2 regions of the Desemzia sp. FAM 23988 genome follow, and region 1 is predicted to be linked to the other one. Evidence: riboswitches for the same ligand, from Rfam matches in the RefSeq annotation. Region 1 holds a riboswitch; the other holds the start of a gene.

The links. Region 1 has a riboswitch for S-adenosylmethionine ahead of metK (methionine adenosyltransferase). Riboswitches for the same ligand answer to the same signal wherever they lie in the genome.
Region 2: it holds a riboswitch for S-adenosylmethionine, as region 1 does, so the genes downstream of both, ACEN4L_RS09995 (hypothetical protein) here and metK (methionine adenosyltransferase) in region 1, are expected to answer to the same signal.

The regions. Positions count from the first base shown of each region.
Region 1 covers NZ_JBGQQS010000002.1:369-4,845, forward strand. Annotated here, with positions in the region: tRNA gene ACEN4L_RS01425 (tRNA-Met) at 1-32, shown strand, start outside; tRNA gene ACEN4L_RS01430 (tRNA-Ile) at 55-128, shown strand; tRNA gene ACEN4L_RS01435 (tRNA-Ser) at 166-255, shown strand; tRNA gene ACEN4L_RS01440 (tRNA-Met) at 297-369, shown strand; tRNA gene ACEN4L_RS01445 (tRNA-Asp) at 410-482, shown strand; tRNA gene ACEN4L_RS01450 (tRNA-Gly) at 489-559, shown strand; tRNA gene ACEN4L_RS01455 (tRNA-Ile) at 565-638, shown strand; tRNA gene ACEN4L_RS01460 (tRNA-Ser) at 685-772, shown strand; tRNA gene ACEN4L_RS01465 (tRNA-Glu) at 815-886, shown strand; tRNA gene ACEN4L_RS01470 (tRNA-Ser) at 928-1,017, shown strand; tRNA gene ACEN4L_RS01475 (tRNA-Met) at 1,059-1,131, shown strand; tRNA gene ACEN4L_RS01480 (tRNA-Asp) at 1,171-1,243, shown strand; tRNA gene ACEN4L_RS01485 (tRNA-Phe) at 1,259-1,331, shown strand; tRNA gene ACEN4L_RS01490 (tRNA-Gly) at 1,342-1,412, shown strand; tRNA gene ACEN4L_RS01495 (tRNA-Ile) at 1,430-1,503, shown strand; tRNA gene ACEN4L_RS01500 (tRNA-Glu) at 1,531-1,602, shown strand; gene ACEN4L_RS01505 (hypothetical protein) at 2,042-2,842, opposite strand; SMK box riboswitch at 2,963-3,049, shown strand; gene metK (methionine adenosyltransferase) at 3,047-4,237, shown strand; gene ACEN4L_RS01515 (class I SAM-dependent methyltransferase) at 4,279-4,477, opposite strand, start outside.
Region 2 covers NZ_JBGQQS010000018.1:21,826-26,302, forward strand. Annotated here, with positions in the region: gene ACEN4L_RS09985 (Y-family DNA polymerase) at 1-426, shown strand, start outside; gene ACEN4L_RS09990 (hypothetical protein) at 435-605, shown strand; SAM riboswitch class I at 711-814, shown strand; gene ACEN4L_RS09995 (hypothetical protein) at 893-1,114, shown strand; gene ACEN4L_RS10000 (hypothetical protein) at 1,107-2,012, shown strand; gene ACEN4L_RS10005 (JAB domain-containing protein) at 2,621-2,881, shown strand; partial or broken gene ACEN4L_RS10010 (IS30 family transposase) at 3,055-3,241, opposite strand; gene ACEN4L_RS10015 (hypothetical protein) at 3,360-4,004, shown strand; gene ACEN4L_RS10020 (HNH endonuclease) at 4,251-4,477, opposite strand, start outside.

The DNA of each region.
Region 1 (4,477 bases):
GGAGGTCGGGGGTTCGATCCCCTCCGCCGCTACTTTAATTGAATAAAAGAACTTGGACCTTTAGCTCAGTTGGTTAGAGCAGACGGCTCATAACCGTCCGGTCGCAGGTTCGAGTCCTGCAAGGTCCACTTTGATCTTTTCGATTAGAATTACCTTGTATTTCACGGAGGATTACCCAAGTCCGGCTGAAGGGAACGGTCTTGAAAACCGTCAGGTGTGTAAAAGCACGCAAGGGTTCGAATCCCTTATCCTCCTTATTGTGTCTGTAAGCAGTCATGGAAATTTATATTTATTATCGCGGGGTAGAGCAGTTGGCAGCTCGTCGGGCTCATAACCCGGAGGTCGCAGGTTCGAGTCCTGCCCCCGCAATAGTGCAACAATGCACTGAAAGAAAAATTAAGCTGATTTTGGTCTCGTGGTGTAGGGGTTAACATGTCTGCCTGTCACGCAGAAGATCGCGGGTTCGATTCCCGTCGAGACCGTTTTATGCGGGTGTAGTTTAGTGGTAAAACCTCAGCCTTCCAAGCTGATGATGGGAGTTCGATTCTCCTCACCCGCTTTTATGGGCCTATAGCTCAGCTGGTTAGAGCGCACGCCTGATAAGCGTGAGGTCGATGGTTCGAGTCCATTTAGGCCCATTACACCAATTAATTTATTGGTTTGTAAAAAGTAAAATTGTGGTTTGGGGAAGTACTCAAGTGGCTGAAGAGGCGCCCCTGCTAAGGGTGTAGGTCGTTAACGCGGCGCGAGGGTTCAAATCCCTCCTTCTCCGTTAGTTTTAGCACCAATCCATAATATTTCTATCAAGTTATCTGGCCCGTTGGTCAAGCGGTTAAGACACTGCCCTTTCACGGCGGTAACACGGGTTCGAATCCCGTACGGGTCATGAGGTTTTAAACCTCTTCAAAATAAACAATTGTTTATATCGGAGGATTACCCAAGTCCGGCTGAAGGGAACGGTCTTGAAAACCGTCAGGTGTGTAAAAGCACGCAAGGGTTCGAATCCCTTATCCTCCTTATCGTGTCTGTAAGCAGTCATGGAAATTTATATTTATTATCGCGGGGTAGAGCAGTTGGCAGCTCGTCGGGCTCATAACCCGGAGGTCGCAGGTTCGAGTCCTGCCCCCGCAATGTGCAGCAGTGCACTGAAAGAAAAATTAAGCTGATTTTGGTCTCGTGGTGTAGGGGTTAACATGTCTGCCTGTCACGCAGAAGATCGCGGGTTCGATTCCCGTCGAGACCGTTTAATTGAATATTTGGCCCGGTAGCTCAGTTGGTAGAGCACTTGATTGAAGCTCAAGGTGTCGGCAGTTCGACTCTGTCCCGGGCCATAACTAAAATGCGGGTGTAGTTTAGTGGTAAAACCTCAGCCTTCCAAGCTGATGATGGGAGTTCGATTCTCCTCACCCGCTCTTTTTTTATGTCTTTTGGGCCTATAGCTCAGCTGGTTAGAGCGCACGCCTGATAAGCGTGAGGTCGATGGTTCGAGTCCATTTAGGCCCATATTCTTCTTAGAAAAATAATTAATCAGGCCCGTTGGTCAAGCGGTTAAGACACTGCCCTTTCACGGCGGTAACACGGGTTCGAATCCCGTACGGGTCATTAAAATACAGAATGCTAAAAAGAGCTGTTCACAGTCAAATGACGTGAACAGCTCTTTTTGGTTGGTTTGACGTACGCAGGGGCAGTAAGATACCTGAGACAGCACCTATCGTTTCTTGAATAGGTTGGACATTCTATGCTAGCTGGACTCTATGCTGGAGAAATTTATTATCTCAAGTTCCATATTATCAGCTTATTCCCATTTCAGCTGTTCTACATCTTGGAGGACGGTAGTTTTATGAGGAAGAAAAAGATTTTATTTCTCATACTGGATTAAACGTTATTACGGATACTTTGCTGATTGCTCATTATGAATTGTAAATAAATAGAATATAAAAAAGAGAATTTTCGAATATAAAATCAGCAAAAATACCTTCATTAGAATGTGGTATTCTACCTTCATGCTAACAAAGTTATTTTTGCTGGGTGTATTCATGTTTTAAAGATTTGCGAAATAGAGGATTTCTGCAAAAATAAAGATTACTGTATACAGAAGTTGGAACAGCCGGAACGTTTTCAGTGTGACAGATTTGGAGTCTTTCCAACTATGAGTGATAAATAATCTGGCCAGACGGATGGCTAACGGGAGAGTTAAAATAAAAAGAAACAACTCCATACGAAATGTACTATACAAAAATAGTCCTGTACTTAGATAAATGAAAATCAGTAGGGTTACCAATATATAAGACTGGCCTATTGCAACACGAGGAGATTTTTTTTCTGCTAAATAACTGCCGATTTCAATAAACAAATGTAAGATGACCAATGGTGTACTCCAGACAATCAGTATTAAAGGAAGAAATTGCGCTTGAATAAAGAAACTTAAGTAGGTCAGCATACCACCTTTGAAAATTCCTAAAATCAAGACAGCAACAATAGGAAACTGGTTATCTTTAAGAACTTGTTGGAAATGAATGATTAAACTATATAAGATAATTAATAAAGCAATAGAATAATGGGATTGAAAGCTGAGAAATGCTATTAACAAGATATTCATTAATTCCATAAGATAAAACGGACCTTTAAGTTCTGATTTATTGAGAAACGAGTGCTTTTTTAAATAATTTTCAATACAGTAATTTACGAAAAGCAGTAAATAAAAAGCGATAAATTTTCCAATATTCAATGGGACATATTGAACAGCATAAAGGGTCCCTATCAGGAGATAGCTGAATGGAGTGAAGAGTACCAAAACTATTGGATTATATAAAAAGGTTTCAATGGTATTTTTTATGGGCATAAAAGACTGGCTCCTTTCTTCTAATTCCTATCTATCATACCAAAAAAATTAAAAGGAAAAAGAAAAAGATTTCAGTTTTTATAAGGCGTATCATTTTCGGAGAAATTGTGATAAACTGTATAAGGTTTGCAAAAGGATTCCCGATAGGATTCACTTTTAGTAGTGGAGAAGCCTTGTAACCGAAAAAACAAAGGGGGATATCTAATGTCAGAAAGAAAATTATTCACATCCGAGTCCGTATCAGAAGGACACCCGGATAAAATTGCTGATCAAATTAGTGATGCAATTCTTGATGCCATTTTAGAAAAAGATTCAACAGCTCGTGTAGCTTGCGAGACGATTGTTACTACAGGATTGGTTTTAGTAGCAGGAGAGATATCAACATCTGCGTATGTTGATATTCAAAAAATTGTACGTGATACCGTACGAGACATAGGGTATACAAGAGCTAAGTATGGTTTTGATGCTGAAACATGTGGCGTTCTTGTGGCAATTGATGAACAATCAGGTGATATTGCTCAAGGAGTTAATGATTCAGTCGAGTTTAGAGAACTGGATGATGATCAACTGAATCAAATTGGTGCTGGAGATCAAGGGTTGATGTTTGGTTTTGCTACAAACGAAACGCCTGAACTGATGCCATTGCCTATTTCATTGAGCCATCGTTTAACAAGAAGAATTGCTGCTTTGCGTAAAAACAAAGAAATCATGTATCTTAGACCAGATGCTAAAGCACAAGTAACGGTTGAATATGATGAAACAGATAAACCTGTTCGAGTAGATACAGTGGTTATCAGTACTCAACATGCTCCTGAAGTAGCGTATGAACAATTGAAACAAGACATGATCGATCAAGTGATTGAACATGAAATACCCGAAAACTTATTGGATGAAGAAACAAAATACTTTATTAATCCTACTGGTCGTTTTGTTATCGGTGGTCCTCAGGGAGATGCTGGATTAACAGGACGTAAAATCATTGTAGATACTTATGGTGGATATGCTCGTCATGGAGGCGGAGCCTTTTCTGGTAAAGATCCAACAAAAGTTGACCGCTCAGCAAGTTATGCTGCCCGCTACATTGCTAAAAATATTGTAGCTGCTGGTTTAGCAGACAAATGCGAGGTTCAGTTAGCTTATGCCATTGGTGTAGCTCAACCCGTATCTATTGCGGTAGACACATTTGATACAGGAAGAGTTTCTGAGTCAGCTTTAATCGAAGCTGTTCGCGCTAATTTTGACCTAAGACCTGCAGGCATTATCAAAATGCTTGATTTGCAAAGACCTATCTACAAGCAAACTGCAGCATATGGGCATTTTGGCAGAACGGATATTGATTTGCCATGGGAAAAGGCAGATAAAGTCGAAGTATTAAAAGGATTATTGGAGCACTAAAAAAAACGTTAGGACATTAAATTTGTCCTATCGTTTTTTTATTAGCGTTTTTCAATAGCGAGTAAGAAAGGAGGCTGATTTTGTTGATTGACAAAACCGTATCTTAGAACAGTGTACTCTTTTTGTGACAAATGAGAAGCAAAGTTCAAAACCGCTTCTTTTTCTTCACTTCCGCCTTCATGTCCATAGTAAACGACAACAATCAGTAAGGCTCCTTTTCTCAACATGGGAAGCAATGTT
Region 2 (4,477 bases), on a different contig from region 1:
AGAGAAATGGCTGATGAAGTTGCAGCACGGTTAAGAAAACATCATGCTGAGACAGGAGTGGTTCACCTATCTATAGGCTATTCTAGAGAGATACTAGATAAAGGATTTAGTCACCAAATGAAAATTTATCCCACCTCGTCAAATACTAAAATTATAGAATCCTGTTTGCAGATATTCAGAACCTATTATAAAAAACAACCAGTACGTCAAATAGGAATACGATGTGGGAAAATTGATTATAAAAAAGAATTGCAGTTGAATTTGTTTGAAGATGCTGAAAAAACGATTCTTGCAGAAGATTTAGAGCTAGTTGTAGATAGAATTAGAGAAAAATACGGTTTTAGCTCTATAGTCCATGCAAGTAGCCTAACTAAAGGAGGGACAGCTATCCAGCGAAGTGGACTTGTTGGTGGTCATAAAGGATAGCAAAAGATATGGAAAAATTACACGAAGTGATACAAAATTATGAAGAAAACAGGATACCTTTAGAGGAACTACAGGAATTTATGTGGGGTCTATCGGAGAGTATATTAGAAACTATACCTGAAGATAGATTAATCTATTATTTATCTTTGAGTTACAAAATAGCTGTACAAGGTAAATAAGCTAACCACGAAATTTAATAGGAAATCTGTAACTACGAGTTTAGCGACCATAGTATTGACATTTTAAAGAAATTTTGCTATTTTATATTGACAATAGAATAGCAAAACTTATTAAGAGAAAGTGGAGGGAATTGGCCCGATGATGCTTCAGCAACCGACCTTAAGGGAACGGTGCTAAATCCAACAAGTGTAAACTTGAAAAATAAGTAAAACATTCAGGCGAACACTTCTTAATTACTAAGTGGCGCTTTTTTTATTGCAAAATAATAAAAGGAGATGTTGTTGTAATGGAAGTAAGTGCAGTTGAAGTTAAAGAGTATTTTGAGGATCTTAAAAAAGTCGTATTGGATCGACAATCCTATTGGGAGGAAATTGATCCAAGGCCACATGCTGTAGGTGTTTTAATCCGTAGGAAAAGATTGTCTTGGTACGAAGAAATTCTTCCTAAAATTGAAGAAACTATTGAAATGTTAGAAGATATTAAGGATAAAAGAAATTATATTGAATAAAACCGAAGAGAAACTAGTGTACTTGTTTACAACAGTTTCTCTTTTTTATTTGTCTAGCTTAATTTTACAATTGGCGTTAAATAAATATGGACCAAGCAAAGATGATTATTTTAGAGAAAAATCCTACAAAAAATTCTTAAGAAAGCAAATCAAATCAATTGCGCCAGGAAATTATAAAAGAACTTCTGAAGGTTTATATTGTCATCATATCGCTGAAAATAAACATCTAAATTTATCTAACAAGGAGTATATTTCTAATAATAAATACCCATTTGAATTACAAAAGAAAGAGCAATTAGTTTATTGTGATCTATTCGAACACTTAATTTTGCATGCTTTAATTGCAAAAGACACAGATGGGGAATTTGGTATTCCAGGTTATGATACATACTTATATCCAATGATTTTAGAATGGTATATAGGTGGAATAAAACCTCAAAAAAGAGAATGGCTGAAGAAATGCTATGAGCGTGCTTTTTTAACACCTAGTGAAACTAGAAGTTTACTTATCAATATCAATTTGTTTCTGCCTGAAAAGTTTCAAAATAGTGGAGAAATAGTATATATTTCACCTGAAGAAAGGCAACAACAATATCTGGAAAATAAGGTGAAAAGAGAAAAAGAGTATGAAAAAGAAGCAGTAGAATGGAGAAAAAGACAGGAATTAAGAGAAAGACAAGAAAAAGAACAACGAATTAAAGAATTTTACCATATCTATCCAAATTTCAAAAAAAGGAATATCAGTTTTGATATTCCTAGAAATAAAGTGATATCTATGTTGTATGATTTAAAATATAGTGATAGTTATAAAAGTAAAAAAGAATTTGATTTAGCAATGAAACCTTTTTTAAAAGACACACTTTTAGAAGAGTTATACTTATTTATTTTCCCCAAATAAGTTCCCAGATATCCATACAAATAATAGAACGTTTAACCTTGATAAGATTTACGTCTATCTGGAAAAAATTTGATTATTAAACAAGATATTTTAGTTTCAAATAGGAATATAAAATAGAGAAGGCAGAGAATTTCAGACAAACTGAAATTCTCTGCTTTTTTTATTTTTATGGAAGTAAAGAAAACGATTCTAAGGTAATTTCAAATTATAAGCAAGATAACCATATAACCATATGTGAAAAGACCCTAAAATAATCTTTTTACATTAGCGTACATACATTATTTGATCATTTACATTCAAGCAGTTGAATTATTTGTGTGCAACTTCATGTTTGATAAATTTTAATTGTCATCTGCACAAACTTATATGATCAAAAGGATAAAAATCTTGTCCTTAAATAAAATAATTAGGGATAAAAAAACAGAATTCGAAATTAAGAACGTATATTTACATAATGAATTAGTTAGTTAGATCCAAAGTACTCTTCAGCAAAAGAGAAATATGTTGATAATTGAACTGAGGGGTGCAATAAACTGAACGTACAAAATAAAATTATTGAAATTACTAAGGTAAAACAAGTAGCAATTGAAAAACCAGTTGAATACCAAGTGAAAATAACTTCAACTTATTTGGCTTCTCAAATTGGAATAATTGAAATAGGAGACGAGGCTCATGAAGTGGTACTATTAGTTGTTTTAGATTCTCAGAATGGAATAAATGCGATACACCGTGTCTTTCAAGGTAGACTAAATTCCAATATTGCCCATCCCAGTGGAAATTTAGAACCTTCACAAGCTGATTTGTATTTTACGGAAAGAGTAGTAGAGGCAGGGAGCATATTAGGAATTGAAGTTTTGGACATATCATAGTTAGTGATAGACATTGGTTTTCTTTTAAAGATTTTGGTTTTTTCTAAATTAAATATAAGAACAATTACTTGAAGAAGGATTTGAGAAACCGAAAGGGTTATTTTTATAATAGGGAAAAAACTGAATAGCAGGTAATAAATAAGACAATTACATTTTATTGCTCTTAATATATTTTTCTTATTTTCTTTGCATTGTTGGTAGTATTTAAGATCCTATGGCCTTATTTAATAAGTTAATGGCGTTATAAACCGGTGTTCGAGATCGTTTCAGGTACTCAGTAATTTTCAAGATTTTGATGTTTTGATGGTAGTAAGACTCTATCATCACCAGTTCATCCGTGGTAATATGTGTGTAGGTCATTCGTGACGGCGCCTATGTTTTCTCTAGTTGGAATTACATTTTGAATGTATCACAAATAGCTTGTTTATTTGTCTAGACTAATTTTACAATCGGCGATATAAGAAACAGGAGGGATTACATGAAAAAGATATTATTTCTTTCTTTAATATTTTTTTTATATGGTTGTAGTAATACAGAATCTACTAGTAATGAAAAGGTCAATGAAACTCAAGTATCTACTGAGCATAGTAGTGATAAATCATCTGATTCTTTAGAAACTAGTATTGATTCAGGCGGAGTTGATGGTAAGCAGTCTTTAAATATAGGAGTAGGTGGATTTGATCCAAGTAGACCTTATGAAACAGCAGAGTTTATAAAAGAATTCTTTTATATAGAAGATGAGATTGTCTCTGACAATAGCCGAGATGATGTATCAGAGACACTTTCTATAGGTGACCATAAGAAGGTGTTAGTAGATAATGATGGGTACATATACCTTGTAGCACTGAGTAATTTATATAAAAGTGAAGTCGAGCAAGTATTTGAAGAATTAAATATCACGGATTTAAGCGGTTATTCAGATCCATTAAATGCTGATACTACTAATATTGCAGAGAACATGACTTCTTATTCTCGCACTATATTATGGGATAATGTAGCTGTTGGATTACAATTGCATACCAATATTGATTTAGAAAGCGGCATAGATAAGCCCTATTCTATGATAATCGCTTTTGATGAAGATCTTATTAATTTAATTCAAGAACAAGATGGATACTTTTAAGGTGTATAATCAAAGTAGGTAGTAAAAAGAACAGAGAATGAATTAAAGATGTGGTCTTTAATTATATACATGTTATACAGAGGTTCGAAAGAAACATAAAGTAGTAAAAGCAGAGTATTTCATTTTTTTCTGAAAAATTCTGCTTTTTTTGTTTTTTTGAACATAAAGAGAACGATTCTAAGGTTATTTCAAACTCTAAGCAAGGCAAAACCATGTGTGAAAAGAACTTAAAATAGTTTTTTTACATTAGCTTCGTTCAGAGACTTTTTTTAATAATTTCTCTTTGTCTTTAATATCTTCGAGTTCATGAATACGAGCATGGCAATTTGGACATACAGCGATACAATTTTCAATGGTGTCTAATCCACCGTTTGAAAGGTATTCTATATGATGTGAATGTAAAAAGGGCTTACCTTCTTTTTCAAAGGGGGCTACTTGCTCACACAACTGGCAGATACCTTTTGCAATATCCT